4 regions of the Lysinibacillus sp. JNUCC-52 genome follow, and region 4 is predicted to be linked to each of the others. Evidence: riboswitches for the same ligand, from Rfam matches in the RefSeq annotation. Region 4 holds a riboswitch; each other region holds the start of a gene.

Region 1 (7,940 bases), 1.3 Mb from region 4:
ATGAAAAAAGCATTTGGGCAAGTTCCAAATACAAGTTATTATGAGCTAGGACGATTACAAATTCAGAAGGTGAATGGTGAGTATGTTTATATCGCACCAGTTGAATTTTCAGGTTTCTTTAAATGGATGAATGGTAAGACAACACCAGGTTATTTTACAATGAGTGCCACGGACTCAGCTGATAATCCTAAATTTGTCCCACAGGAAATGAAATATGTTCCTTCAGCTTATTTAAATGCTAATTTAGAGCGTCATATACGCTTGCAACATCCATTCCTTATTTTCTATGGAGATGTTCAGCTAGAAATTGATGATGAGGGTAAACCATACTATATCCGTTCTTATGGGGAATTTATATCTGCACGAAATGGCTTTGATGTACAGGGCATTGTACTTGTAGATGCATTGACAGGTAAATCTGAGCTTGTAAAATTGGATGATGTTCCTGCATTTATAGATGGTGCTGTTTCACCTGAGACAGTAAGTTTACAAAATAGCTATTATGGAAAATACGTTCATGGTTACTGGAACAGTATGTTTGGTAAGAAGGATGTTAAGCTACCTTCAGACGAAGGCACTGAGTCCAATGTCAGCCCGATATTTGATGAGGCAGGCGATATGTATTATTTCACTGACTTCACAAGTCCAAAAGAGGGCGTCGATTCAATGCTCGGCTACTCATTAACGAATGCTCGAACTGGGGAAGCGACATATTATACAGGAAATCAAAATGAATCTTATATGGATTCACAAGGGAATTTGCAAATTATTGAAAAGAAATTTATAGAGAAAAAGTGGGCAGGAGAAATGCCTGTATTGTATAACTTTTATGGTGAGGCAAGTTGGTTAACTGCAGTGCTGGATGCTAATGGCTTCTTACAAAATTATTTCATCGTGTCGGCAGCAAATCCTGAAATTTCAGCCTATGCAACTACACCGAAAGAAGCGTTGAAATTATATAAAACTGCACTTAGCCGCGGTGGAAGTACGGTTGATGGTAGTTCTAATGCAGAAGAGAAAAATGCAAGTGGAACAGTACTACGCGTTTATAAAGAACGACTTGGTGACTTTACTATCGTATCGTTTTTACTGAGTAATGGTGAGAACTATTTAGTAAGTGCAGAAACGGAACCCCTTGCAATTTATTTACAAGAAGGTGACGAAGTAGTAATAACTTATGGCGATACAGGAGAGCAATTTTTACCAGTGCGCTCTTTAATGATTAAAGGTATTCAATAAACAAAAGACGATCAGCACAATGAATTTTGTTGTTTTGATCGTCTTTTTTATATAGTTTGATTCTCAATGTAGCGTAGCAGCTTTTCTTTATGATTGGAAAAGAGTGTTGCGGCGTGATCGTTTAAAGCGAAAATCTCTTGAATATAGCCTTGTAACAAATTACTTTCATACTCCAAAGAATGAGCTGTTTCGTTTGCTATAATATGCTCCAATAAAAGTGCATGCAGTACAACCACTTCTAAGTTTTGAGTATTTGTCACAAATTTTAAATTTAAAATGGATGTATAGGAAACAAATTGATCGACATATGCAACGGCATCATTGTAGTGAGTGAGATCGATATGTTGTTCAAGTCGCTTTCTTAAAAGTAAGCACTCATTATTTAAGTCTTGAATCTTTAAAAATAAACCTCTTACGCTCCTCTTATGTTGTTGTTCTAGGGTACGAGCAAGATGCTTATTAACAAAGGACATTTTACATAACTCCTTTCGAGATAGGGTCCTTCTAATAGTATTAATGGAAATGTTGGAAAAGGGAAGAGTCTTTTCGTTTAATTTATACCTAAAATTAACATACCCATCAAGACAAATATACTAGATTGGCAATAAAAAAAGGGCAAAAATATGAAAAAAGTGGAGTTATTATCATACGATAGTAACCCCACTTTAGTAATGTTATTTCCAATTAAATCCTTTTTGTGCTAGGAAGCTATTGATGTGTGGACGACGCTGTTCTACTAAAAAATCAGCCATTTGCTTTGTCCAATTGTCAATTTTACGATTTGAGGAGCGACTATTGTAATATGCTTCCATAGTTTCATTGTAAGCAGGTAACAGTTCCTCATATTTTGCTGTATCATATCCATTTTCATGGAGTATAGCAGCAACTGGTAAACGAGGCTTCACCTCATTGCGTCGAGCTGGAACGCCAATTGTTAAACCGAACAATGGGAAGACATAATCAGGTAGATTAAATAATTCACTTATTTCTTCTGGCTTATTACGTACACCGCCTATATAACAAATACCATATCCCATAGATTCAGCTGCAATAACAAAATTTTGCGCAAATAATGCGACATCTGCGACACCTACTAGAACGTTTTCAGCCGAATCTGCAACGATATCAACGCCCTCTAATTTGCCAGCCATTTGTAGTCGTTTAAAGTCTACACAAAATACAAAAGCACCACCAGCGGTTTCGTATTGACGTGGATTTCCTGAAAGTAAACCTAGTTTTTCTTTTTTCTCCTCGTCTGTAACCCAAATTACGCTATATGCTTGTACAAAGTGAGAAGTTGCTGCCATCTGGGCAGTAGCAATTAAATCTTCAACGATTTCCTTAGATATAGGATTTCCATCATAAATACGAACCGAAGAGTGGTTACGTAATAATTCTTTAACCATCTAAAAAGTCCCCTTTTCCCAATTATATATACCAAGAGCATATCATGATTTTTGACTAAAATCGAATCAAATCCCATATGGAGTAACTATTAAAATTAAACTATTTTCAAATAATTAAGGCAAATTATAAATACGCTCGTTAAGTAAAATATTTTGTTAGATATAGCTTAAATGTTCTGAATAGTGTAAAATTATGTATGACGACAGGTTATTTATCTCCTGTTTTTTTACATTGGTTGGGTGTACCAATGTGAAGGAAAATAATCGAGTTGAAGTAAATATATGTGGGATGGAGGAATAAGGAATGGATGAAAAGTTAGCAAAAAAGCTTCGTAATGAACAATTACGAAACAAAGTTGTAACAGCAGAAGAAGCAGCATCTTGGATTAAGGACGGCATGGTACTTGGCATGAGCGGATTTACACGTGCAGGTGACGTAAAAGTGGTACCGCTTGCACTTGTTGAGAAAGCAAAAACAGAAAGTTTCAAGGTGGATGTATATACAGGTGCATCACTTGGACCAGAAGTTGACCAATACTTAGCAGAAGCGGGTGTTATTCGCAAGCGTGGACCTTTCCAAGGAGACGCAGGCATTCGAAACATGATTAATAGTGGAGAAGTTACGTATGTTGATGCCCACCTATCACACAATGCTGAATTAGTACGTCAGGGCATCATTGGTCCGATAGACTTTGCTATTATTGAAGCTGCTGCTATTACAGAAGATGGCTTATTAATTCCTACAACTTCAGTTGGTAACTCTCCGATTTTCGTACAAGAAGCAGATCAAATTATCATCGAGCTAAACATAGCACAGCTGGATGCATTAGAAGGTGTGCATGATATTTTTGTTCCAGGACCACAAGGTAAACGTGATCCAATTCCAATGCTAAATGTGTCAGATCGTCTTGGTACAATAGGGATTCCACTAAATTTAGATAAAGTTAAAGGTATTGTTATTTCAGATATTTTAGATGCGCCATCAATGATTGTTCCTGCTGATGAAGAAACAGATATTATGGCAAATCATCTATTGAATTTCTTAAGAGAAGAAATAAAAGTAGGTCGTTTAACGACAAGTTTACGTCCACTACAATCAGGTGTAGGTTCGGTGGCGAATGCTGTCTTGTTAGGTTTCAAAGATTCCGAGTTTGAAAATTTAGAAGTTTATTCGGAAGTGCTACAGGATGCAGTATTTGAATTAATGGATGCTGGAAAAGTAAGCTTTGCATCTGCTACTTCTATTACCCTATCTGAGAAAGTAGGAAACCAGGTTTACGGGAATTTTGAAAAATATGCAGATAAATTAGTATTACGACCACAGGAAATTTCTAATCACCCAGAAATTATTCGTCGACTCGGCTTAATATCTGTAAATACAGCGCTTGAATTGGATATTTACGGTAATGTGAATTCGACTCATGTTTCTGGTACAAAGATGATGAATGGTATTGGAGGCTCTGGTGATTTTGCTCGTAATGCACGATTAGGTATTTTCGTAACAAAATCGTATGCAAAAGGCGGGAAAATTTCTAGTATCGTTCCTATGGTTTCACATGTAGATCATACAGAACATGATGTAGATATTATTGTAACAGAGCAAGGAGTTGCAGACTTAAGAGGTTTAGCACCTAAAGAGCGTGTTGGCCTAATCATTGAAAACTGTGCGCATCCTGATTATAAAGAGCAATTATGGGCGTACTTTAATGACGCTAATGAAGCAACAGGTGGTCACCATACACCGCATGATTTAGAAAAAGCACTTTCTTGGCATGTGAATTTAGCAAAGAATGGTACAATGCTAGACCCATCATTTGCTAAATAATATATTTAAAAAAAGTGTTAGATTGACTGCCATCAATCTAACACTTTTTTGCTATGCGATTGTTTTCCTACGAGATCGTAAGCCGCTACCTCGCTGTTTCACCGCCAGTTACGCCTGTGTTTTGTGCTAACTGTAGCAGTTATCGCTTAGGCTCAATCACTTGCTTTATGCGGCTTTTTTAAAGGCAGATGTTACTTTCGGTTCCGTTCCGTTGAATAGTCTTTTAATATTTTCGATATGCAAGATGAACGCTATGCATAAAAGGAGAATAGAAATGATCGTTGGGCCGAGGCCAGGTATCCATAAATAGGTAGCTGTACAAAATACAATATAAAATTCTAACACACCGACAATTAAATAGTTTGTTGCTAAAGATAAAATCACAAATAAGATAAGTGCACATAATGCAATTTTCCAATCGACGGCAAGTAAAATTCCGATAATGGAGGCAGTTCCTTTGCCACCTTTGAAGCCCATATGGAAAGGGAAGTTATGCCCTAAAATAACACTAGCAGCCATTGTATAGATTAAGAGCCACATTTGTACTTCAGTGAATTGTGATGCATTAGAAGATAAGTAGTAAATAGCACAGAGAATAGCACCAACGCCTTTACCAATATCAATTAGGGCCACTAATATGCCGTATTTCCAGCCAAGAGACAGCGTTGCATTTGAAGCACCAGCATTGCCATGACCAGTCTTTTTTAAATCTACACCTGATAGAAATTGTGCCACTTTAGAGCCGTGAATACAGCCAATGAAATAACCAATTATTATAATAATAAAAAATACCATGGCTTTTTCCATAAAAAATGCTCCTTTCATTTTATATTCTTTATATAGTGTATGTGCTCTTATTACGTAAATTAGCAGACAGAAGTTTCAGAAAAAAATAAATTTTACTGTTGACAGAAAAAAAGTCTATGTTTATACTGTGTAACAACGATGGAAATTGAATCACATACTCTTATCAAGAGCGGCGGAGGGAATAGGCCCTACGATGCCCGGCAACCAGTGAGTGACGAACTTGCTAAGGTGCTAATTCCTACAGATTCTTACTTGGATCTGGCAGATAAGGGGAGGAAAACTTGCAACCGCAACCCTCTTCTTAACTGAAGAGGGTTTTTGTTTTCTACACATAAATCCTCCTCATCTCCGGTACCATCGTAAAACCATTAAGGAGGAAGAAAATATGTCGAATTTCAAACCAGAAACATTACTATTACACGGTGGTCAAGAGCCTGACCCAGTAACAGGCTCCCGAACTGTACCAGTGTATCGTTCAACAGCTTTCGTATTTAAAGACACTGCTCATGCGCAACGTCTTTTTGCATTAGAAGAAGCGGGCAATATTTACACACGTATTACAAACCCAACTGTAGATGTTTTTGAAAAACGCGTCGCATTATTGGAAGGCGGGACAGCAGCAGTAGCACTTTCATCAGGTGCAGCAGCTATCGCATTTTCAATTTTAAATCTTGCAGGAGCAGGGGATGAAATTGTAGCAGCAAGCTCTTTATACGGAGGAACATATAACTTATTAGCAAATACACTACCAAACTACGGTATTAAAACAATTTTCGTAGATGAAACAAATCCTGAGAACTTCCGATCTGCGATCAATGAAAACACAAAAGCGGTGTTCGCTGAAATTTACGGCAATCCAAGCTTAAAGGTTTTAGATGTAGAAGCAGTAGCAAATATTGCGCATGAAAATGGACTGCCTTTAATTATCGATAGCACATTTGCCTCACCATACGGCGCAACGCCAATTGACTTTGGTGCAGATATCGTTGTTCACTCCGCGACAAAATGGATTGGTGGACATGGAACAACTTTAGGTGGCGTAGTTGTAGATGCGGGGAAATTTGATTGGACACAAGGAAGATTCCCTAGATTTACAGAGCCAGACACTTCTTATCATGGATTAAGATATGGTATTGATACAGCAGCGGCTGCATTTGCCACAAAACTGCGCGTGCAATTACTACGAGATTTTGGTCCAACATTAAGTGCTGATGCTGCCTTTAACTTACTACAAGGTTTAGAAACGCTTCATTTGCGTATTCCTAAACATAATGAAAATGCATTAGCAGTCGCTGAATATTTACGTAACCACCCATCTGTGGAATATGTGAATTATAATGGATTTGAGGATTTTGCTTCGCATGATTTAGCAAAAAAATACTTGAAAAATGGCTTCGGTTCAGTGCTTACATTTGGCATAAAAGGTGGACGAGAAGCAGGGCGTCAGCTAATAGACAGCGTAAAATTATTCTCACACGTAGCAAACGTTGGAGATGCAAAATCATTAATTATTCATCCAGCATCAACAACACATCAGCAACTATCTGCTGAGGAATTAATCCAAACTGGCGTATCCGAGTCGCTCATTCGCTTATCAATCGGTTTAGAGGCAGTTGAGGATATTATTGCAGACCTAGAGCAAGCAATTGCACAAGTAACAGCAGCTACACAAAAAGTAGAAGCATAACTTAAATTAATAAAACTAGATTCCTGTCGTAGCGTTAACGTATTTTCTCATTCGAAATGCCTCATTTGGTAATGCGTATAACGTTGCTACATCAATCGTTACCTCATTCGGTAAGTTTTCTGAAATTTCCTATATTTAATACCTAGTATTTTTATAAGTATTATTGACTTAATTAAAACCATGCTATATACTAGGGATTAAGTTACATGTTCGAATGGCTACCAACCTAGAACAAAAATTAAAAGTGTCGATGTTACGTAATTCTAAATGCCGTAAATTTTTAGGCGGTAGAACAATCAATTTGTTTTCATAAGTGCTCCCCCACTTTTGAATATATATATAGAGGGTAGCTACATAGCCAGTAGCTACTCTCACTTAAAAAACTGATCGATAAGGAGTGTTGAAAATGGGAAATGTTTATCGTGCACAAAATGTAACAGCTTATATTATTTATGAATTAAATGAAAGTCATCATTTTGTGAACAACAAATCCATTCAAAACATACTTTCGACAGTTGAAACAAAATGGCAACAAACTTTTGGACATAGTGCTTTTGAAGAAATTGTATATGCTAAAGAAAAGGGCTATATAGTCAAAGAAGTTTTTGAAGAGTATGAAGGTTACGGTACAAGCCATATCGCACTACCAGCGACAGAATATTATTTAAAATACGGATCGTTTCAATTAATTGAACGCACATATGCAATACCGAACTTTACACAAGAAGAAGTAACGCTAGTGCGATTAGCTTTAGCTCAATATCGTTATCGATTATTCTTACAAGCAAGTTAACTTTCCCTTATATTTTTTAGCTCATTCTCTACTGCTATAGGGAATGAGTTTTTTATTGTGCAGTTTACTTGTCGAATTAATTACTACTTTTCAAAAATAGCTTATTCTATAAAGGGTATCTTCGTACATATATAATAGAAGAAAGACATTTCATTTTATCGTCAAGATTTGTTCAAAAATTAT
Region 2 (7,940 bases), 1.4 Mb from region 4:
TTACAAGAGGAACAATCCATCTATTTAGAAAACTACGGTCACATTGGACAAATCGATCAAATTTTATCTTTACAGCTAGCATTAGAAGAAAAACGTATAGAAGATGGAGACATTGTAACACTTGTTAGCGCTGGTATAGGCTATGTCTGGGGAGCAATAACAATTCGTTGGGGATAGGGAGGATGCGCAATGTTACAAACAGTTCAACTATTAAATGGGGAAACAATAGCTTATCGTAAACGCGACGGGGGTAACCGTATTTTATTATTGATTCATGGCAATATGACCTCCTCTAAGCATTGGGATATGCTGTTGGAAAATTTAGATGCAAAATACACGATTTACGCCCTAGATTTACGCGGTTTTGGAGGTTCATCTTATCATCAATCAATCACTGCCATTAAAGATTTTAGTGATGATATTAAGCTATTTGTTGATGCGATTTCCTTAAAGCACTTTGATATGATTGGTTGGTCTACAGGTGGCGCAGTATGTATGCAGTTTGTCGCGAACTATCCTGGTTATTGTCAACGGCTGATTTTACTAGCTTCCGCTTCGACTAGAGGCTATCCATTTTACAGTGATTTAGGAACGGGAAATCATGCTTCATTCAAAAGGGCCGCCACGTATGAAGAAGTGCTCGTAGATACATCTAAAACTAAGACAGTACAAGGTTTCTATGATAGCAAAAATGCGCAAGGCTTAAAAACAATTTGGGATGCATTGATTTATACAGAGAACAAGCCAGAAGCAGATCACTATGATGAATATATAGAAGACATGTTGACGCAAAGAAATTTAGCTGAAGTATACCACTCATTAAATATATTTAATGTGAGTGCTATCGATAATGAAGTAGCAAAAGGAACGAATGAAGTACAACAAATTAACATTCCTATTTTAGTGTTAAGAGGAGAACGAGATTTAGTTATAACAGAGCAAATGAATGATGAAACAATGCTCGATTTACCTAAACATGCACAATTTGTTCGCTTGAAAAATTGTGGTCATTCTCCGCTAATTGATGATTTGCAGCAACTTACATTTGAAATTGAAACATTTTTACAAACTGGAGGGAAACATAATGCGCTTACACAATAAAGTAGCAATCATTACGGGTGCTGCTAATGGCATCGGATATGCCGCTGCAGAACGGTTTATTGAAGAAGGAGCTATTGTTTTTATTGCTGATTTTGATGATAATGCAGGGAATACTGCAGCCAATCAACTAGGTGAAAATGCCACGTTTGTACAGGTTGATGTCGCTAATCGAGACAGTGTGAAAAAACTTGTGGAAACGGTAATTGTGCACGCTGGTCGTATTGACATTTTAGTCAATAACGCAGGTATAACACGGGATGCAATGTTGACAAAAATGACAGAAGATCAATTTCAGCAAGTACTTGATGTAAATTTGTCGGGTGTCTTCCACTGCACGCAAGAAGTTAGTCCCCATATGATTGCTGCTGGATATGGCAAAATTATTAATACTTCCTCTGTAAGCGGAGTATATGGAAATGTAGGTCAAACAAATTATGCGGCAACAAAGGCTGCGATTGTAGGGATGACAAAAACTTGGGCAAAAGAGCTTGGGCGTAAAGGGATTAACGTAAATGCTGTCGCACCAGGCTTTACGGAGACAGATATGGTTAAAAAGATGCCTGAAACAGTGCTTGAAAAAATGCGGTCGATTGTGCCACTACAAAGATTAGGAACACCGAGAGATATCGCGAATGCTTATTTGTTTTTAGCATCTGAAGAGGCTTCCTATGTCCATGGCCATACGCTCCATGTGGATGGCGCTATTATGATGTAATAAAGGAGGCGTTAAGATGTTTGCAGAGCAAGCTTGGATTTTAAACCGTGCATCTTTAACACCGCATCGTTTAGCATTAGTAAACCTTGAAACAAAGGAACAATGGACATATCAGCAGTTAACATATGAAATTGCAAAATGGAGCAGTTTTTTTGAAAAGCAAGGATTACAGACAGGTAGTCGTGTAGCGATTTTTGCTAGAAATAACATACAGCTATTTGCCATATTATTTGCTTGTGGTTTACGGGGACTCATCTATGTCCCTTTAAATTGGCGCCTCAATACGAATGAACTTAGCGAAATCGTTGCGGATGCTACACCTTCCATGCTTCTTTATGATCAGGATGTTCGTTGTCCTATCCAACTAAAAAATATGTATCCCATCCAACAAGTACCGCAATCAGCGTCTGTTCCTAGCAAGATAGAAATGGATGTAAATGATCCATGGCTAATGATTTATACTGGAGGCACTACTGGTAAAGCAAAGGGAGTAGTTCTATCCTTTAATTCTGTTAATTGGAATGCAATTAATACAATTATTAGTTGGGGGTTAAGTGAAGAAGACTGTACGTTAAACTATATGCCGATGTTCCATACAGGTGGGCTAAATGCGCTATCTATCCCGTTGCTGATGGCAGGAGGAACGGTTGTTATTGGAGATAAGTTCGAAGCGGAAACAGCACTTAGAGCAATTAATCACTATAAAACAACCATTTCTTTATTTGTGCCAACAATGTATCAGGCGATGATTACAACAGATTATTTTCAGAAAAGTAGTTTTCCATCTGTAAAAGTGTTCTTATCTGGCGGGGCACCGTGTCCACTCCCTATATACGATGCTTTTTTTAAAAAGGGACTATATTTTAAAGAAGGCTATGGACTAACAGAGGCTGGACCAAATAATTTTTATATCTCACGCGAAGAAGCCTATGCGAAAAAAGGGGCAGTAGGTAAAAGCATGCAATTTATTGAGGCAAAAATTATTAATAAAGATGGGAAGAATTGCACTGCACATGAAGTAGGTGAGCTCTTTGTCAGAGGTAGGCATATGTTTAGATTTTATTGGAATAATCAGCAGGAAACGGACAATACCATTTGTGATGGCTGGTTAAAAACAGGTGATTTAGCCACAATGGATGAGGATGGTTATTTTTATATTGTCGGTCGTCGGAAAGAAATGATTATTAGTGGCGGTGAAAATATTTACCCACAAGAGGTGGAGCAATGTTTATTACGTCATCCGCTTGTAAAAGAAGCAGCTGTCATCGGTGTGCCAGACAATTATTGGGGTGAAATTGTAACGGCATTTGTTGTTTGCCAACAGCAATCTGATACGCTAATCGCTGAAGTGAAGGCTCTTTGTCGAAATGAGTTAGGACACTATAAAATTCCGAAAAAAATTATTATTATCGATGAGTTACCAAAAACAATCGTCGGGAAAATCGACAAAAAGGCACTTCACATGCAATTGAAAAGCTCTTAAAGATGGATGAAATATGAGGTATCGCCGATAGGATGTGTAAAATCGCCGATAAAACCACCGAAATCGTTCACAATGCTTCCCATAATACCTACATACCAGTAAAATAGAGTAGGTTAGGGGGATTCTATATTGAAAGATCAACGCTTTAAAATTGCACATCGTGAGGCGCTCATCGGCATAGGACTTGTACTTGTCAACTTTGCTATTTGGTACGGCTTTGCATATGGCCTAGGCTCGGGGGATCCAACAAAATATACATATGTTTGGGGTTTCCCAGCATGGTTTTTCTATAGTTGTATCGCTGGAACAGCTTTTATGATTGTGTTAATCTGGCTCGTCTTAAAATTCTTTTTCAAAGAAGTACCTTTTGAAGATGGGGAGGTGGATAAATAGTGCACTGGCAAGTTATTTTTCCACTCTTCATCTTTTTAATTATTATTTTTGGTATTGGTATATGGGCCAATAAACATGTCCGTTCATCGAACTCGTTTTTACAGGAATATTTTCTTGGTGGTCGTGAAATGGGTGGCTTTATCCTAGCAATGACTATGATTGCCACGTACGGAAGCGCAAGCAGCTTTATTGGTGGACCAGGGGTCGCTTATAATAAAGGACTTGGATGGGTACTCCTAGCGATGGCACAACTACCAGCTGGTTATTTTGTATTAATGATATTAGGAAAGAAATTTGCAATTATTGCTCGCCGTTATCAGGCAATAACATTAATTGATTTTTTACGGGAACGCTATAAAAGCCATGTCATTGTAATTTTATCTGCAATTAGTATTATTGTCTTTTTATTTTCTGCAATGATGGCACAGTGGGTTGGTGGAGCACGCTTAATTGAATCTTTAACGGGTTTAAATTATACAGCGGCACTCTTTATTTTTGCTGCATCGGTATTAATTTATGTCATTATTGGGGGCTTCCGTGCGGTCGCTTTAACAGATACAGTACAAGGTTCGATAATGGTAATTGGTACGGTTATTTTACTAATTGGGACAATCATTGCAGGCGGGGGAATAGATCAAATTATGACATCCCTTGTGGCAGAAAATCCAAAGTTAGTGTCTCCATTTGGTGCAGAAGGTGAACTAACGCCGTTATATGTTTCTACATTTTGGATTTTAATAGGAATTGGCGTAGTGGGTCTACCTCAAATTGCAGTACGTGCTATGAGCTATAAAGATTCAAAAAGTATGCATTTAGCGATTATTATTGGTACGATCGCCATCGGGACAATTATGTTTGGCATGCATCTAATTGGTGTGCTAGCGCGTCCAGTAATGCCAGGTATTGAGATTGGCGATAAAGTGATGCCATTATTAACGTTAAAAGTTTTACCGCCATATTTAGCGGGTATTGTTTTAGCAGCACCGATGGCAGCCACGATGTCTACGGTTAATGCACTACTGATGTTAGTTAGTTCAACCGTTGTGAAAGATATTTATTTAAACTATGTGAAGCCAACTGCCAACGACGGGGAGATTAAGCGGGCAAGCTTTATTGTCACTACCGTAATTGGTTTAGCGGTCGTTGTATTTGCGTTAAATCCACCAGATTTACTTGTTTGGCTTAATTTATTTGCATTTGGTGGCCTAGAAGCTGTCTTTATTTGGTCAGTCGTCCTAGGATTATATTGGAAAAAGGCCAACAAATATGGCGCAATTGCTTCCATGATTACGGGCATGACGTTATACATTGTGATTGATCGCTTTTATCCGTCAATCTTTGGTATGCATACAGTGACAATCCCGATAGTAGCTTCATTTATTATCTTTGTTGTTGTAAGCTTACTAACAGCTGACAAATTTAAAGATGAAAAAATATTTATCTAAATACCAAAAACCCACGAGAGATACCTCTCTCGTGGGTTTTTTTATATGAATAACGCTAAAAAAGAAAACCGTTAGCAAGTGGTTGCTAACGGCGTTTATCTTAATAAAATACTTTTTCAAGATTATATTTTGCACGGAAAGTGTTAATAGCATATGTTTCGTAAATTTCACGTTCCATTGGATCATCAATTTCATACACTTCAATTTTGAAAATTTCATCACGATATTTTTTCATTGGTGATACGTTATCTTCAAAATGCTTTTTAATGCGTTGACGAATTTTGCGCGCTTTTCCTACAAATAATAGCTCATTTTTTTCGTTGTAGAATAAGAATATGCCACCTTTTTCGCGAGTGATTTTATGGAAATCAATAAAACCATGGAATGGTGTGATTTCTACATCACCTGGTTTTAATACTTGCTCACGTTGACGAATTACTAAGTCTGGTTTTGGGAGTTCAATTTTAATCAAAATATTTCACGTTCCTCTCTGTTACTAAAGGTATATGTTAACATAATACCTCCATGATTACCATTACGTTTTCTTCTACAAAAATCAATTTACAATGCATGAATGTTTATCGGGTTACAATTGTCATTGGTTTGTCATTTACGAAGGCTAATTGATGAAAAAAATGATATTTAACCAGTAGATACGTAACTCACAAAAGAAATAGATACTTTAATGATAGTGTTCATCAAAAAATAAACTTCCATTCATTTAAATACTAAATATTCTATGTATTATTGAAATTCTTAATTGTTCATGATACAATTCTTTTTAATTAAATAATCTTATCAAGAGAAGCTGAGGGATTTGGCCCTATGACGCTTCAGCAACCTCTAACAATGTTAGAAAGGTGCTAATTCCACCAAAGGATGTTTCCTTTGAGAGATAAGAGTGAACGTGATAATTATCCTTCTCATTCTTGCTCTAATGGAATGAGGGGGATTTTTTAATTTTTAAATAGATAGAGAGAAAAAATTAAAGAAAAGGGGAATACAGCATGCCTATTAATATTCCGAAAAACTTACCAGCTGGAGAACATTTACGTGGGGAAAAAATATTCGTTATGGAAGAAGACCGCGCTAAAACGCAACAAATTCGTCCTTTAAATATTTTAATTTTTAATTTAATGCCAGAAAAAGAAAAAACAGAGCTACAATTACTGCGATTGCTCGGTAATACACCATTACAAGTGAATATTACATTTTTAAATACAGCAACACATGAGTCTAAAAACGTGAGTAAATCACATTTACAGCTATTTTACTCGACATTTAAAGAAATTCGCCATCGCCGCTTTGACGGTATGATTATTACGGGTGCGCCTGTTGAAAAAATGGCATTTGAAGAAGTGAATTATTGGGAAGAAATTTCAGAAATAATGGATTGGTCTGTGAAAAATGTTACGTCCGTAATGCATATATGTTGGGGGGCACAAGCTGCACTATATCACCATTACGGTATCGGTAAATTTGAGCTACCAGAAAAATGTTCTGGCGTCTATTCACATGTAATTACCGATTTAACGGTCGATTTAGTGCGCGGCTTTAGTGACTTATTTACAGCACCACATTCACGCTATACATCGGTTTCCATTGATGAAGTACGTAAGCACCCAGATTTACGCTTACTGTCCTATTCAGAAGATGCTGGCGTCTTTATCGTGCAGTCAAAGGATAATAAGAACATAATGATTACAGGTCACTTAGAATACGACGCGACAACATTAGCTGATGAATATTACCGTGATGTTGAAAAAGGAATTGATATTGCGATTCCTGTTAACTATTTCCCGAATAATAATCCTTCTAATGAGCCGATCAATACATGGCGAGCACATACGCATTTACTATTTTCAAATTGGCTTAACTATTATGTTTATCAGGAAACACCGTACGAATGGGATTTTGTTGATGAGATTGAATACCATATTTAATATGGGACAATTAACATACCGTTTTACAGTTAGAAAAACCACATTTCTCATTAAAAGTGAGAAATGTGGTTTTTGTTGTTAACTTATTGAGATTCGGACGAGTTTGGTTTGGTCGCATCTTGCTGCGCTTTCGATTCTTGTTGTTCTTTTGGAGTTTGCTGCACTTTTGATTCTTGTTGTTCTTTTGAATTTTGCTTGTCTTTTGATTGTTGTTCTTGAGATTCTTGCTGATTACTAGAAGAGCTTTGACTGTCTTCTTTCTTTTTTATTTTGCGAACTTTTGCGACTGTTAGTAACAACAATGGAAGTAAAACAGTTAATAATCCTGAATACAACGGCCAAATATTCTCATTATAATTATTAGAATGGACGATATTCGGGTGAGCAATTTGAGCCAGTGCAACCATACATAATCCAAGTGGTAAAATGAGTGGGCGAGGATCTTTTATTTTAAATATTTGTCCTATGCCAAGTACCGTTGCGTAAAAATAAATAAATGTCCGAATGTAAATGGATATAATCCACATAACAGCCATGATAATTTCCACTCGTTGGAAAAAATTACCTATCGAAATCCTTTGAGCTAGCGCATAGCTTGGAAATGTCTTAATTGATGTATTAGTTGAGCCAAGAACGAGTGTTGAAAGGGTAATAATAAGAATTAAGACAATTCCGCCTAGTAGTGTGCCGATATAATATCCTTTTTGAGCTGCTTTATGTACATTGACTCCAGAAGGGAAAAACATAAGCAACACAGCAAGTGGGAAAGAAAAAACACTCGTAAAGTTTAGCGTACCGACGATTAATGGTTTTGTGTCTGTTTCATAGACTGGCATAATATTTTCTATATTGATTTGAGG
Region 3 (7,940 bases), 670 kb from region 4:
GAAAAAACATCTTCTTCGCGAGCGTCTATTTTCTTTCCGAACAGCAGCATTCAATTCCTCTCCCTTCTCAATTATTTAATGATTTCTTGTTTATTTTCTGGAACATTATCGGGTTGTTCGTCATATTTATAGTTTTCCCAACGAGTACGAGCTAATTTACGATATTTATTGGAGACATTTCGATCCGCGATTAACCGAGAAAATCCTTTTTTTGCTTTTACAATATCACCGAGTCGAAGACTTAATTCGGCATGTAAGTATTGAATTCGTTCACTGCCTTCTTGATTGGACGCAAAAGATTTACTGTAAAAATCTCTTGCTGCATATAAGTAGTGATTTTCAGATTCACTTTCATTTTTTAAACGATACAGCCATGCTATTTTTAGTGCGATATTAGCCATTAAAAGTGCCTCTTCCATTGAAGCCTTCGCTACGAGATAGGCTAGTTTATAGCTAACAATCGCATCGTCCATAGTGCGTTCACGACAAATATTCATTGGCTTATGTAGTTCTTTAATATACAATTCATCAATTAGTAGCAAGAACGGTCCATAAGTTCTCGTCATAGATTTATGGTAAGCATATCCACAATGTGGACATACAGCAACTTCATATAGAAGTGGATTCAAGCCTTCGTAAACGGGCATAAAATCCGTTTGTTCTTCGATTATTTTAAAACGATTTGGTCGTACCTTATATGTTGTATATTGTTTTTTGCAAAATTTACATTCCACATTACTTTCGTAGTAGTAAATATTAAAACCCATATGAACCAACTCCTCTGTGTCGAGTTTTTAACATTTCTTTAGTTCTATTTAAATAGGGGGAATACTCGTTCAATATATGTAATGGATTTTCTACTATTTTAGCAATTCTATGTTTTTTGGTATACTCCTTCAGCATGATTAAAGTAGTACCAAGAAGAAAATATATTTTTTTATGTAAAGGGAATGTTTGCTTTAAATATACTAGCAATAGTATTTATCGGTGGTACATAGGGAAAAGTTAACTGTTTTAAATCTACTTTATTAAATTAAGTCTGACATACCTAAAACGCTCTTTTTTATAAAAAAATTTAAGTAGTTTTATTATAATACACATAGGATAAATTTACTATTCAATAATATGGTTTTAGATAAGGAGTTTAAGGAAGTGGAAAGCTACTGTTTTCTTTATTTTCGAGTACAATAATTTCTATATTTTCTTATTTAATTGAAAGGGGCTAGATTGAAATGGACTGTAAAATTATTTTCTTTGATGTGGATGGTACGCTCATCAATTATGGCGATGGTTGTATTGAATCGAGTACAAAGAACGCTCTACAAATAGTAAGAAACAAAGGAATTCGATTAGTTGCTGCAACAGGAAGACCACTATCTATGTGCCATCGTTTACTAGAACTAGGTATCGATACGTTTATTACTGCGAATGGGGCTTATACTCAGCATGGTAATCAAATAATCCATAGTATGCCCATCGCACAAGATGTCGTACAAAGTGTAAAAGCGTTTGCTGATAATAATCAGGATAGTCTGACATTTTTTACTGACCACCTATTCATGAATAATGTTCGTCATCAAGCAACATTAAAGGCAATGAAGGAGACATTATCTTTAGATGACTATCCTCCCACGAATCATAATATTTTAAATGAGCAAGTTTACTTAATGTGTTTATATGCCAATGAGCAAGTGGAGAAAAAGTACATAACACAATTTCCTAATTTAAAGTTTGAAAGATGGCATCCGACAATTATGAATGTGTTACAAGATGATGTATCAAAATCCATCGCTGTTGAAGCAGTGCTAAAATATTTCAACATCCCTCGAGAAGAAGCAATTGCTTTTGGAGATGGAGAGAATGATATTGATATGTTAAAGCAAGTTGGATATGGTATTGCGATGGGAAATGGCAGTGTCGCATTAAAAAATATTGCTGATTATGTCACGTTAGATTCGGATGAAGGTGGCATTGATTATGCATTGCGTAAGCTCCAACTTATCTAGAGTAATAAATATTATTAGAAATAAAATTTTTCTGCTATCGTAATGGCCCCTAAGAGACCCTTTTTAGCTTTTAACATCTACTTCCATAGTATGTGCTCAACGCTACTTATATTTTGGATAGACAGGAATGTTATTAGATTGTATGAATAAATTGGAGTAGATGATCTCGTTGCCATTGTCACATGTATGTAGTTTTCAGTCAGCATATCCGTCACTGGTGGCGGTAAGGGAAATAAAGTGATGTGAAATAGAAATTTAGACTGAAAGAGATAGGGTGATACGGTAAAGAGAGTAATTGTTAAAAACTGAATTTATCAAAAATAAAGTTATGATGATTGTACAATATTAATATACATGTAATAATAATTAAACCTATACAAAAGTAATTGATAGAAATAATTGACTTTAAGAGGCTTATGGTAAGCTAAGATATTGGGAAAATTAAGGCTTTAGGTGGGGTAAATTTATGGTGCATCACGTGCAATCTCTTATTGAACATTACGGGTATTTCGGAATTATTCTTATACTAGTTGGAGGGATTGTCGGGCTGCCACTTCCTGACGAAATTTTTTTAACCTATGTAGGATATAATGTTTATCGTGAAAATTTAGAACATATTCCTGCATTAATAAGTGCTGCAGTGGGAGCTGCAGGAGGCATCACCCTCAGCTACTTTGTCGGTCGTCGATTTGGGTTACCGCTATTACAAAAATATGGGCCGAAAGTTCATATTACTGCACAAAAAATTGAGTTTACGAAAAAACTGTTTGAAAAGATAGGGCCTGTCCTATTATTAATTGGCTATTTTATACCTGGTGTTCGTCATCTAACAGCATATATTGCAGCTATTAATAATTATCCCTATAAAAAGTTTGCTGTTTATGCGTATGCAGGTGCAATAATATGGACTTTCACCTTTATTACTTTAGGGAAAGTACTCGGAAATAAATGGCGTTTTGTTGGCATGTATTTGTCTCAATACAGCCTATATGCCATATTGGTGTTTATCGTATTAATGCTGATTGTGTACTTTGTATTTAAAAAAAGAAATACTATTAAATAAATAGTAAAAAAAGGTCTGCTTCAAATGTTTATTTGGCATTTGAGGCAGACCATTTTTATTTAAATTTAAGGCAAAATAGCAAATGAACGAACAGGGAATCCAGAAGCTTTTTCAGGCTTTGGCACAATATTGAAAATGACTGCCCCTTTGGCTGGTAGCTTATCTAAATTTGTCATCAGTTCAATTTGATATGTATCCTGATCTAGTACAAAATATTCGCCATCTAACGTTCCATTTTTACGGAAATCCGCCGCTGAATCTGTATCGAATGTTTCATGACCGATGGCATTGATTTTCCGTTCTGTAAATAAAAACTGCAACGCTTCTAATCCCCAACCTGGAATATGGTTATGACCGTCTTTATCTTTATTATTGAATAAGTCCTTATCTGGCCAACGTTTACTCCAATCAGTTCGCAGTGCAACAAATGTACCTGCTTCAATTTCTCCATATTCTGCTTCAAAATCTAAAATATCTTGTACGCTTAACGTCAAGTCATTGTTCAATTCTGCTTCCTTGGACTTATCTATAACAATAAGCGGAAGGACAAGTTCTTTTAATTCTAATTCGTCTAAGTAGCGCGTATTTGCAACAAAATGAATAGGTGGATCAATATGCGTTCCATATTGCCCAGGAAACGTAAATTGTTGTGCAAAAAAGCCGTCATTATGAGAAAATAGCGTTTCAAATTTTGCATCTTCAAACATAAAGAAATGAGGAGAGTCTGGCCCGAATGTATGTGTTAAGTCGACCCATTGCTTAGTTTTTAATAGCTGTAATGCTTGTAAAAGTTCATTTGTCATTTTTATTCCCTGCTTTCTTAATTATGAGTGGTGAATCAATTGCGTCATTAAATACGAACATCGAAGTGAAAAAAGAATGATTATTCCCATCGTTACGCTTCAGGCGAACGCTTTCGCGGACAAGCTCAAGCCTACTACATTCAAAAGTTCATAATTTTTCTTAGAAAAACTAATAGGAAATTAACCATTAATTAAAATAAAAAAAGAGCCCTACTTGTAGAAGAGGACTCTCGTGTAACTGAAGTCAGTCTTCTCATCTTTTGGCGAATTTCACCATTTGGAATTAGCACCATGCCTAAGACTGGTTGCTGAGACTTCATAGGGCCAATCCCTCCATCTCTCTTGATAAGAAAAATATATGAATTTTCAGAAATAGTAATAACAAATACTTTAGCATAATTATAAATAGTTTACAAGTTCTATAGGAGTGCATGGTTATAAAAAATAAGTTGCCTTCTTTCTTACCAATATAAAATGATTGCGATACTACAGCACCCACCTTCTGATAAAACAATTCGAATATTGTCTGGCGTATATTTCGCTTCGAATTTCGCTGTAACACCTGCAGAAGAAATGAGTTTTTGGACTTCATCTTGCTTGGAAAGCTGTGCGGCATTTTTAAGATCATGGGCAAACTGATCGGACCCTTCAATTTTCTCTGTTAATAATTGGGCCTGCTGCATAATCGGCTGAATTTGTTTGGCAGATGTCTTCAACTTCAATGTATTAATAGGCGGGTACTGATTTGGGTTTGGAGATGTGGGCATCGCAAGCTGTCCAGGCAAATGGTGAGGGAAAGACGAATTAGCAACGCCCCAATTTGGATATTGATGTACATAAACATAATACGGATAAGGATTGTAATACAGCAGAATTCCTCCAATCTATAGCTAATATCTTAGTGTATCTTATGTAGTGGCATTCTATTTTGTGTTGAAATAGCCCGTTCTTAGCTAACAAAGCTTAGCGTAGTCCTCTTTTTATATATGTTGCAATGAATGTAAAAAAAGTTCGGTACGGAGATAATATTATTTTTATCAGAAAAAATGGCAATCGAAATGGCTGAAATAAAGATGTTTGAATCGAGACAATAATGCAATGGGTGCAGCCATGTAGCAATTTGATAATGCGTATACATTAATGGCAATAGCATAGAGCAAAAAGGATTTGCCACAAGAAAGGGAGAATATGTAATAGAGTCTGTAGAAAAGGGGACGATGGGATGAATCGTTTAAATTTAATTACATTAGGTGTGAAAAATATGGTTGAATCGTTGGCATTTTATCGTGATGGGCTTGGGTTCGAAGTAGTTGTCTATGGGGATGAAGCAAATCCAGATGTTATTTTCTTTAATAATGGAGGAACTAAAATATCCCTTTTCCAAATTGATCGCTTAGTAAAGGATATAAATGAAGCGAATCCACCAACTGTAGGTAATGGCTTTAATGGTATTACGCTTGCCTACAATGGAAAGTCTAAAGAAGAAGTCGATGAAGTATTTTTGTTAGCAAAAAAAGCTGGAGCAAACATTGTAAAGGAGCCTGAAACAGTGTTTTGGGGAGGCTATAGTGGCTATTTTCAAGATCCAAACGGCTTTTATTGGGAAGTGGCATACGGTGATATGTGGGAATTTGATGAAAACGATATGTTAATTATTAAACAATAGATTGGCGGTGCTTTGATGGAATTTTGTCAAAGCACATTTAGATAAACCTGATATAGAGGAGACGGTAGCGTGAAACCATTTTGGGAGAAAGATTACTTAGCTGATACCCATTATGCTTTTGGTAATCCTAGTGAGGAAGTGGTTGTATGGGCTAAAACATTGCAAGCTGGGGCGAGCATTTTAGATATAGGATGTGGTGATGGTAGGCATGCGGTCTATTTAGCGCAGCTTGGGTTTGAGGTGGAAGCTATTGATATTTCGGAGGCAGGTATTGCTAAAATCAATCGATACAAAGAGTTACACCAATTACATACCTTACAAGCAATTGTCCAAGATGCTACGACATATGAGTTTAAACGTTCCTTTGAGTTAATTATTTCGCATGGCTTGTTCCATTTTTTAGAGCGAGATGCGTGGCATCACATTATACAATCAATGCAAATACATACGAAGCAACAAGGAATAAATATTATTACCGTTTTCACTGATGAAGTAGAGATTCCAGAAGATTTAGCACCATTTATTAAAGGGATATGTAAAGAGGGCGAAATAAAAGAACTATATCATCGTTGGTCAATTCCATATTATCGTTCCTACCAATTTGAAGATGAGCATGATAACAATATTCAACATTGTCACGCAGCAAATAAATTAGTTGCTGTTAAAACTGACGAAAGATAAAGCAAGACAGTGCCTTTGTAACTTAAGGGTATTTTTGGGTTTTATTTAAGTTAAGTATTGAAAACTCCGAATTTGTTAAAGATATAACAAAAGAGGAGGTGTGATACGATGGCACAACAAATTCTATGTGAAGTCAATAACTGCACGTATTGGGGCTCTGGTAATAAATGCACTGCAGAAGCGATTTACGTTGTAAGTCAAAAAGGTCAGCATGCATCGAATAGTGAAGAAACAGATTGCAAAACATTTACACCTGAAGAGCATTAATAGCGTTTGGGTAACCCTTAATGGGCTACCCTGTTTTTTCATAACTGATACATATCTACTTTGTCTTTTTTGAACAATAAAGTATGTGCAATTTTGACTTTTTCTTCTACATAATCTATCGAATAATTTCCATAAGCGTCTGTTAAATCACCGATTGCACGAGATAAATTATCAATGACAGGTATTAATCTTTCGAGCTCATTCAGTTCTTTCCCTGCGTTCATCTCATCCATAATTTCATGAGCAAGATGTTGAATTTTCCGAAGGCGTTTGTTTTCAGCCTGCATCATATCCTCCTCTAAGCATCATCTTTTACACTGACTAAATATATGATGATTATGGGCAGTTCATGAGTAAATACATTTCCTTATAGTTGTTACAAATAGTAAAATGATCGGAATAATTTATTGGAATGCGGAGGGGAGTCAAATGAAGCGGATTTACGTAATTAGACATTGCGAAGCACAAGGCCAATCTTCTAATGCGCCTTTAACAGAAAGAGGACAAGAGCAGGCTAAACGTTTAGCTGACTTTTTTTATACTTATAACATCGACCGAATTATTTCGAGTCCTTATTTACGTGCTATCCAATCCATCGAACTATTAAGTAAAAGAACAAACAAAAAAATTGAATTAGATGACCGACTTTCAGAGCGTACATTAAGCACGGATAATTTACCAGATTGGTATGAAAAACTAAAAATAACTTTTACTGATTTGGATTTGAAATATGAGGGCGGGGAGTCCAGTCAGGAGGCAATGACTCGCATCAAGAACGTTGTAAACGAAGTGGTTGTGAGAGGTACTGAACAGACGGTTATTGTCAGTCATGGCAATTTAATATCCTTGCTCGTAAAGAGTTATCAAAGTGACGTAGATTTTCAGTTTTGGCAAAGGCTCAGTAATCCAGATGTCTATCAAATAAGCTATATTCAAAACGAAGCGGTGATTGAACGTATTTGGAACGATCACTAATAGAAAAGAAGCCAGACTTCATTATGATAAATGGAGTCTGGCTTTGTTGTACTGCTTAGTATTGAAATGTAACGCGAACAGCGGCACTGATGGTGAGCTGTCCTTGTTCAATGGGCGTTACCATTGATGAATCTGCCATTGCCATCGATTTATATAGCACAGGGCCATTTTCGTTTTCTTCAACAATTTCTATCGGTTGAGGATGCACAGATAATTGCATCGTCTGTGCTATTGTATTAGCTTTCATTTGTGCATTATGAAGTGCTAAGCTAAGTGCCTGCTGATAGTATACATCCCCATTATCAATTTTAAATTGGATAGAGGATATACGATTTGCGCCATTTTCCACAGCCGTATCAATAACAACCCCTACAAGATTAGTGTCAGGCACTTTTACTGTTATGGCGTTTGTCACCTTATAGCCTTTAAACACCTGTTTACCATCTACATAATCATAAAGAGGCGCAATCGAATAGGTG
Region 4 (7,940 bases):
TGTTTCTGTTGGGCCAGAAGAAAAGAAAATGGGTATCAAATCTTCTTCAACTCGTACATTAGTGCTTGAGGATGCTGAAGTACCTGTTGAAAATCTACTTGGTGAAGTAGGTCGTGGACACGTAATTGCATTTAACATTTTAAATATTGGTCGTTATAAATTAGGTGTGGGAACAATCGGTGGCTCAAAACGTGCTTTAGAGTTGGCAATTCAATATACAAACCAACGTCAACAATTCAAAACGAAGCTTTCTGATTTCAACTTAACGAAAGAAAAACTATCGACAATGGCGTCTCAATTATATGCTTCAGAGTCATTAAATTATCGTACGGTTGGTTTATTTGAAGATCGTTTAAGCCAGTTAAGCCCTGAAGAACAAAAGCAAGGAAAAGTTATTGCAAATGCAATTGCTGAATATGCCATTGAGTGTTCAATTGCTAAAGTGTTTGGTTCAGAAACATTGGACTATATCGCAGATGAAGCGGTGCAATTACATGGTGGCTATGGCTTTATGGCTGAATATGAAGTAGAGCGAATTTATCGCGATTCAAGAATTAACCGTATTTTCGAAGGTACAAATGAAATTAACCGCATGATTGTACCAGGTACATTTATGAAAAAAGCATTAAAAGGTGAATTACCATTATTGCAGGTCGCTCAAAACTTGCAACAAGAACTTCTTATGCTAATGCCTGAAGAAGTAGGCACAGAGCCGCTAGCACAAGAAAAATATCTTGTGAAAAACGCGAAGAAAATTGCTGTATTAGCAGCAGGTATGGCAGCACAGCGCTATGGAGCGAAACTTGACCAAGAGCAAGAAGTATTAGTGAACATTGCCAATATCGCTAACCAATTATTCGCTATGGAGTCTACTGTGTTACGTACAGAAAAGGCGATTGCGCGTGAAGGTGCAGAAAAGTCTCATCAAAAATTACTTTATACACAAATTTTCTGCCAAGAAGCATTTGCAGAAATTGAGAAAGAAGCAAAGGATACAATTCTTGCTTCAGCAGATGGGGACGCTGCACGTATGACATTGTCAGCTTTACGTAAACTAACTCGTAACAACCCTTATAACCTTATTGCTAAAAAACGTGAAGCTTCTGTTAAACTAATCGAAGCAGAAAAATTCATCGTATAATATAATCTTTAACCTAGCTCTTTACTAACGGTAGGAAAAATCAAAGTTTCGAAAAAAGACAACAAGTAAATCAACTTGTTGTCTTTTTTATTGAAAGGGAGGGTGTCAGGCACACAAACAATTAATGCCAAAGTGCCAGGCATGCAAACAATTCTCACTTTGCCAATTAAAACTATCTAAGTAAAAATCCACGAAGACTCCTGCGGGAACGCACGTAATGTAAGACGCAACAGACGGCGCGCTAGCGACGGTTGCGGCTTACATCGTGCCCGCGGAAAGCGAAGTGGAATTTTACGAAATAGGAGCAGACAGAATGCCAGTTGCCCACACTAAAGTGACAGGCACGCAAACAATTTAAGCCAAAGTGACAGGCACGCAAACAATTATGAAATTAACCAATAAATGTTTCTTTTTGGCTCATACTAGTTATGATGGTATACTACAGGAAATGATAGCAGAGGAGCCTATAAATATGATTCAACTTATCCATTATCCTAAATGTACAACTTGTAAAAAAGCACAGAAGTGGTTAAACGACAATGGCGTTTCATACGAAGAGGTACACATTGTTGAACAAGCACCTACGAAAGAGCAAATTAAAAGTTATTGGCAGGCTAGCGGGCAGCCATTAAAGAAATTTTTCAACACATCTGGCATGAAATATCGCGAACTTGGGTTGAAGGATAAACTGGCGGAAATGTCGGAAGATGAACAGCTCACACTACTTGCTTCTGATGGTATGTTAATTAAGCGACCAATCGTTACTGATGGAAAAAAAGTAACGTTAGGATTTAAAGAATCAGATTTTGAACAAGCGTGGAAATAACAGCTTTAATCCTTGTTTTTATGAAAGAAGTATGGCACACTGAAAGTGAATATATTACATATTTATGGAGGGGTTTTTGGCATGAGCACACCTAAAGACTTACGTTACTCTGAAGAACACGAATGGGTAAAATTAGAAGATGGTAAAGTACGTATCGGTATTTCGCATTTTGCACAATCTGAATTAGGAGACATCGTTTTCGTTGAGCTTCCACAAGTTGGCGACGAAATTAAAACTGATGATCCATTTGGCAGCGTAGAATCAGTAAAAACTGTTTCTGAATTATACGCACCGATTTCAGGTACTGTAGTGGAAGTAAATGCAGATCTAGAAGATAGCCCAGAATTCGTAAACGAATCACCATATGAAAAAGCATGGATGATCGTTGTAGAGCCTGCTGATGCTTCAGAGCTTGAAAACCTTATGACTGCAGAACAATACGAAGAAATGATTGCAGAATAATCAAGCCTATAATAGAAAAACGTCGGAGTACATACCGGCGTTTTTTATTATATAACACAGGTATGCAATTGTTTTTTGAGCTGTACAAAGCGTGACTCTTCAAGTAAATGAAAGTCCAAGTAACTCACATAAAATGTTATCCAAATTGCAAAGTGACATATAGAAAATATTGTTAACGTGTAGATCTATGCATAGTGTGGAATCCTATAATTGCAATAAATTGTTGTCGTAGATAACTGCTAAATGGGGGTGGCGTGATGTTCGAAGGGAAATGTTTAATTGTGGAAGGCCGTTCGGATAAGCTTCAAATAGAACCTATTTTGAGTGAAGATGTTACAATACTTTGTACAAATGGTACAATTGGTGTGCATCAATTAGAAGAATTACTCGACCCATATGAGGGCTATGAGCTCTATACATTTTTTGATGCAGATGCATCTGGAGATAAATTACGAGCATTGATGGACAGACATTATCCTGAAGCAGAGCATTTGCGAACGATGCCTACTTATAAAGAAGTAGAAACTACACCGAGGAAAGTGCTTGCAATGATTTTATTGCGTGCGCATTTTTCCATCCATAATGAATATATTTTGTAAGGTTGGTTGAAAAATGGAAGAATGGTCAAAAGAGCAGTGGGAAACAGCAGTAAAATCTGGTGAAAAAACTGCCTTTTATTTATATACACCGATGTGCGGAACGTGTGCAGTTGCATCTAAAATGATGGATATCATAGAACAATTATTGCCACAGTTAAAATTAGGCAAGGCAAATATTAATTTTTTAGAGCAAATAGCTTATGATTTTCAAATCGAAAGTGTACCGTGTTTACTCGTTAGTGATGGTGGATCAGTTAGAGAAAAGGTTTATGCATTTCAATCCGTACCTTTTTTATACGAATTGTTAAAAAAACCAATTGACTGAACTTTGCTAGCATGGTAAAGTAACAACTATATTAAAAACTATTAAATATATCGAACTCTTATAAAGAGCGGCGGAGGGAAGTGCCCTATGAAGCCCGGCAACCATCACAAATGTGAAAAGGTGCCAAATCACTCAAAGATTTTTCTTTGAAAGATGAGAGAACGGTTTAGCGTATAAAGTACGTGACCCCTTCTACTTGTCTGTGAGTGAAGGGGTTTTCTATATGAGAAAAGGAGTTTCGCTATGATACAGCTTCAAAATATTACGAAGAAATACAAAACCGCAAATGGCGAATTAACTGCTGTTAAAGATGTTAATCTTACAATTAACAAAGGTGAAATTTTTGGCATTATTGGCTATAGTGGCGCTGGTAAAAGTACGATGATTCGTTTATTAAACGGTTTAGAAAAGCCGACAACTGGTTCGGTGAAGGTGAATAACCAAGAATTTTCATCTATTAAGGGTCAAAAGTTGCGTGATGCTAGACAAAAGGTAAGTATGATTTTCCAACATTTTAACTTACTTTGGTCAAGAACAGTTGCAGAAAACATTGCATTTCCACTTGAAATTGCAGGTGTAGCTAAAAGTGAGCGAGACGCACGTGTGAAAGAACTTATTGCACTTGTTGGTTTAGAAGGTCGTGACAAATCGTTTCCATCACAACTGTCAGGTGGTCAAAAGCAACGTGTTGGCATAGCACGAGCACTTGCCAATAATCCTGAAGTGCTGTTATGTGATGAAGCTACATCAGCACTGGATCCAGAAACAACGGATGCAATTCTTGATTTGCTTGTCGATATAAACGAACGATTAGGCTTAACAATCGTATTAATTACTCATGAAATGCATGTTATTCGCAAAATCTGTCATCGTGTAGCGGTAATGGAAGCTGGAGAAATTGTTGAACGTGGTGAAGTACTACAAGTGTTCCAAGCACCACAAGCAGCGATCACTAAAAAATTCGTATCACAAATTACCGATACGAAGGAAACGCAGGAGACAGTTGCACAGCTTAGAATGAACTATCCAACAGGACACCTTGTTAAGCTTGTATTTGTTGGTGAAAAAACAGAGCAGCCAGTTATATCACATTTAGTAAAACAGTTTGATGTAGAAGTTAGCATTGTCCATGGTAATATCTCGCAAACGAAAAATGGTGCATACGGTACTCTTATTGTACAAATTGATGGTACAGAGACAAATGTAGCAGCTGCATTAAATTATTTAAATACAGTTGAAGTACAAACGGAGGTGATTGCAAATGCTAACTAGTCTCTTTCCGAATGTCGACTGGGAAAAAATGTGGACAGCCACATATGAAACACTTTATATGACCACTCTATCTACAGTCGTAACATTTATACTTGGTTTAGCCATTGGCATAATCCTCTTTTTAACGAGTCCAAACCAGTTATGGGCCAATAAAATTGTTAACTTTTTAACAGGATCGGTCGTTAATATATTCCGTTCGATACCATTTATCGTGTTAATTATTTTACTTATTCCATTTACGAAGTTTTTACTTGGGACAATCCGAGGAGCAAATGCAGCCCTACCAGCACTTATTATTGGTGCTGCCCCATTCTATGCACGAATGGTACTAATTGCATTACGTGAAATTGATAAAGGTGTTGTTGAAGCAGCACGCTCGATGGGGGCTAAAACGTCCACGATTATATGGAAGGTTCTAATTCCAGAATCATTACCAGCACTTATTTCTGGGATTACTGTAACGGCTGTAGCACTTGTTGGATATACGGCAATGGCTGGTATTATTGGTGCTGGCGGTCTAGGAAACTTAGCCTTTTTAGATGGCTTCCAACGTAATCGCCAAGATGTGACATTAATGGCAACTATTTTGATCTTAGTAGTCGTATTTATCATTCAATGGATTGGCGATATGATTACAACGAAAACAGACAAACGTTAAAAAGGTTAAACCGGTATTTACCGCTAACATATTGTTTGAACAAATAAAGGGAGTGTATACAAATGAAGAAGTTATTAGCAGGATTATTTTTATCAGTACTTGTATTGGCTTTAGCAGCATGTGGTGCTGGTAACAAAGACGAAGCAGGATCAACAACTGGAGATGACAGTGCAAAAACTGAAGATAAAGTAACATTAAAAATTGGTGCTTCTAACACACCTCACGCAGTTATTTTAGAACAAGCAAAACCGATTTTAGCAAAAGAAGGTATTGATTTAAAAATCGAGACGTACCAAGATTATGTATTACCTAACCAAGATTTAGAGTCAAAAACTATTGATGCAAACTATTTCCAACATATTCCTTATCTTGAATTACAAATTAAAGATAATGGCTATGATTTTGTAAATGCAGGTGGCGTACATATCGAGCCAATCGGTATTTACTCTAAAAAATATAAATCACTTGAAGACCTTCCTAAAGGTGCAACAATTTTATTATCGAACTCAGTTTCAGACCATGGCCGTATGTTGTCACTATTAGAAGCAAAAGGCTTAATTAAATTAAAAGATGGTATCGACAAAACAGCAGCAGAAATTAAAGATATTGTAGATAATCCAAAAGACTTTAAATTCGATGCAAATACTGCACCAGAGCTACTTGTGCAAATGTTTGAAAACGAAGAAGGCGATGCAGTACTTATTAACTCTAACTATGCAATTGATAATGGACTAAACCCAATTGAAGATGCAATTGCTTTAGAAGATAAAGAATCTCCATATGTAAATATTATTGCAGTTCGTGCTGGTGATGAAAATAAACCAGAAATTAAAAAATTATTAGAAGTATTAAAATCTGAAGAAATCCAAGACTTCATCTTGAAGGAGTGGAAAGGTGCAGTAGTACCCGTTAAATAATATCTATATATTAAAAAATAGTACAAGCCATGAAAATGGTTTGTACTATTTTTTTAGGGAAAGATAAATAATGGTGTGAAATCCAATAATTAAATTCTATTATTTTTCCTAAACTGTTTAGAATTTGTTTAGATTCATTTAATATGATTACTGTTATAATATAATTCGCTAATCATACTGAAGGATTTTGGTACTTAGTCCTAGTGGAGGTGAAATCCTATATTAAAAAATTTTTATTGTGGTATTTTAGTTATATTTTTCCTTTCTATCGTTTTAATAGGCTGCTCTCAAGGGAAAGAAGAAGTAACTAAAGTAACTAAGGAACCAATTTCATCAACAGAACAATTTGTTATTGAGGAATTAATGACAAAAGATAACTTATTACGTACTGATTTAACGCAACAAAAAGATGTGTTTTTATCTGAATCTGTCGGTTTATGGTTGACCTATTTACTAGAAAAAGATGATCAAGCTCGCTTTGATGAGCAGTTTGAGGTGATTAATCATTATTTTTTAGAGAAGAAATTTATAGTATGGCGAATTGATGGTAAAAAACAAGCTACTGTTAATGCGCTGATTGATGATTTGAGAATTATGCGAGCGCTATTTGATGCAGGTGAAAAGTGGAATGATGAGCGTTATATTTCGTTAGGGAAGACCATTGGTAAAAACATTGTAAAGTATGGAATGCAAAAAGGTACGTTTGTAGATTTTGTTGACGTTCATACACATAAGAAAGCGAACACAATTACATTAAGTTATATTATGCCTTCTGCACTTTTAAAGATGCGACAATATGATGTTTTATCTAAAGAACAACTAGAGCAACAATTATCGATTTTAGCAAAAGCGCCAAAAGCTCAAGCAGGCTTTTTTCCAAAGTATTATGATGTCGTAACCAATAACTATGAATATGATACGGAGTTACATATGATCGATCAATTGTATACGGCTTATCATAGTGCCACGTTAGGTTTGGAAACGAAGCCATTTACTAATTGGATGCTGTCTTTATATAGTAGAGATCAAAAATTGTACGGCCGCTACGATGCTACTACTGGTGAGCCAGCTGTATCATTTGAATCACCTGCTGTGTACGCAATGGCTACTCGTTATATGTTAGAAATTCATAATGATAGGATGGCTGAAGAGTTTTTCCGTAAAATGGAATCTCTCAAAGCTGATGCAAATACGGGGTATGTAGATGTGCAAACAAATGCGACACATATATTCGATAATTTATTACCACTTCTAGCGGAAAGAGAGGTCGACAATGCGAACAGCAATAAAATGGAATAAAGCTATATTTGTTTATGGCGTTTTACTTATTTTGCTTCTACAATTACCTGCTTATTTTTTACTACATCAGGATAGTGAAAGTTTATTATTATATATCTTCTTAATACTTTTAGTCATTATCACACTGTGGAGAGGTACGGTTACGGGGCTAATAAGTAGTTTGTTATTTATTTTTATCAGTGGCTCAACCTTACTGTATATCGGTATGACAGGTTCTATAGCATTGTTAAGTACAGCATTTTCAATGCAACTATTTTTGGCATACGGTGTTGTATTACTACTACTAGTATTATGCGCTGGAAAAATTCATGAGTTATTGATGGCACAAGAAAAATATATGAAAAATTTACAGCAGGATGTCAAAAACTTTGTAGCAATTGATGTTGAAACTGGTTTTGATAATGAATCGCGTATGCGTGTCATTGTTAATGAAGAAATGCG

Evidence for each region. Region 4 has a riboswitch for S-adenosylmethionine ahead of JNUCC52_RS18285 (methionine ABC transporter ATP-binding protein). Riboswitches for the same ligand answer to the same signal wherever they lie in the genome.
Region 1: linked by a shared signal. The riboswitch ahead of JNUCC52_RS11890 (O-acetylhomoserine aminocarboxypropyltransferase/cysteine synthase family protein) and the one ahead of JNUCC52_RS18285 (methionine ABC transporter ATP-binding protein) in region 4 are both predicted to bind S-adenosylmethionine.
Region 2: linked by a shared signal. The riboswitch ahead of metA (homoserine O-acetyltransferase MetA) and the one ahead of JNUCC52_RS18285 (methionine ABC transporter ATP-binding protein) in region 4 are both predicted to bind S-adenosylmethionine.
Region 3: linked by a shared signal. The riboswitch ahead of JNUCC52_RS15060 (cyclase family protein) and the one ahead of JNUCC52_RS18285 (methionine ABC transporter ATP-binding protein) in region 4 are both predicted to bind S-adenosylmethionine.

What each region holds. Positions count from the first base shown of each region.
Region 1 covers NZ_CP065546.1:2,405,343-2,413,282, reverse strand. The annotation lists gene JNUCC52_RS11915 (hypothetical protein) at 1-1,239, shown strand, start outside; gene JNUCC52_RS11910 (hypothetical protein) at 1,287-1,712, opposite strand; gene chrR (class II chromate reductase ChrR) at 1,914-2,645, opposite strand; gene scpC (succinyl-CoA:acetate CoA-transferase ScpC) at 2,950-4,470, shown strand; gene JNUCC52_RS11895 (glycerol-3-phosphate acyltransferase) at 4,636-5,277, opposite strand; SAM riboswitch class I at 5,435-5,549, shown strand; gene JNUCC52_RS11890 (O-acetylhomoserine aminocarboxypropyltransferase/cysteine synthase family protein) at 5,663-6,964, shown strand; gene JNUCC52_RS11885 (hypothetical protein) at 7,371-7,757, shown strand.
Region 2 covers NZ_CP065546.1:455,450-463,389, reverse strand. The annotation lists gene JNUCC52_RS02480 (3-oxoacyl-ACP synthase) at 1-177, shown strand, start outside; gene phaZ (intracellular short-chain-length polyhydroxyalkanoate depolymerase) at 190-1,101, shown strand; gene fabG (3-oxoacyl-ACP reductase FabG) at 1,085-1,816, shown strand; gene JNUCC52_RS02465 (class I adenylate-forming enzyme family protein) at 1,833-3,299, shown strand; gene JNUCC52_RS02460 (YhdT family protein) at 3,429-3,692, shown strand; gene panF (sodium/pantothenate symporter) at 3,692-5,137, shown strand; gene JNUCC52_RS02450 (nucleotide excision repair endonuclease) at 5,238-5,609, opposite strand; SAM riboswitch class I at 5,930-6,039, shown strand; gene metA (homoserine O-acetyltransferase MetA) at 6,145-7,080, shown strand; gene JNUCC52_RS02440 (GerAB/ArcD/ProY family transporter) at 7,164-7,940, opposite strand, start outside.
Region 3 covers NZ_CP065546.1:3,041,268-3,049,207, forward strand. The annotation lists gene JNUCC52_RS15040 (hypothetical protein) at 1-50, opposite strand, end outside; gene JNUCC52_RS15045 (DUF2225 domain-containing protein) at 72-767, opposite strand; gene JNUCC52_RS15050 (Cof-type HAD-IIB family hydrolase) at 1,233-2,006, shown strand; gene JNUCC52_RS15055 (DedA family protein) at 2,473-3,069, shown strand; gene JNUCC52_RS15060 (cyclase family protein) at 3,135-3,872, opposite strand; SAM riboswitch class I at 4,123-4,224, opposite strand; gene JNUCC52_RS15065 (YuzC family spore coat inner layer protein) at 4,334-4,639, opposite strand; gene JNUCC52_RS15070 (VOC family protein) at 5,095-5,538, shown strand; gene JNUCC52_RS15075 (methyltransferase domain-containing protein) at 5,608-6,219, shown strand; gene JNUCC52_RS15080 (DUF1540 domain-containing protein) at 6,328-6,486, shown strand; gene JNUCC52_RS15085 (group-specific protein) at 6,525-6,776, opposite strand; gene JNUCC52_RS15090 (histidine phosphatase family protein) at 6,916-7,461, shown strand; gene JNUCC52_RS15095 (SIMPL domain-containing protein) at 7,517-7,940, opposite strand, start outside.
Region 4 covers NZ_CP065546.1:3,711,439-3,719,378, forward strand. The annotation lists gene JNUCC52_RS18260 (acyl-CoA dehydrogenase FadE) at 1-1,141, shown strand, start outside; gene JNUCC52_RS18265 (arsenate reductase family protein) at 1,614-1,967, shown strand; gene gcvH (glycine cleavage system protein GcvH) at 2,049-2,429, shown strand; gene JNUCC52_RS18275 (toprim domain-containing protein) at 2,687-3,028, shown strand; gene JNUCC52_RS18280 (thioredoxin family protein) at 3,042-3,353, shown strand; SAM riboswitch class I at 3,409-3,513, shown strand; gene JNUCC52_RS18285 (methionine ABC transporter ATP-binding protein) at 3,597-4,625, shown strand; gene JNUCC52_RS18290 (methionine ABC transporter permease) at 4,615-5,283, shown strand; gene JNUCC52_RS18295 (MetQ/NlpA family ABC transporter substrate-binding protein) at 5,346-6,200, shown strand; gene JNUCC52_RS18300 (glycosyl hydrolase family 8) at 6,564-7,499, shown strand; gene JNUCC52_RS18305 (diguanylate cyclase domain-containing protein) at 7,474-7,940, shown strand, end outside.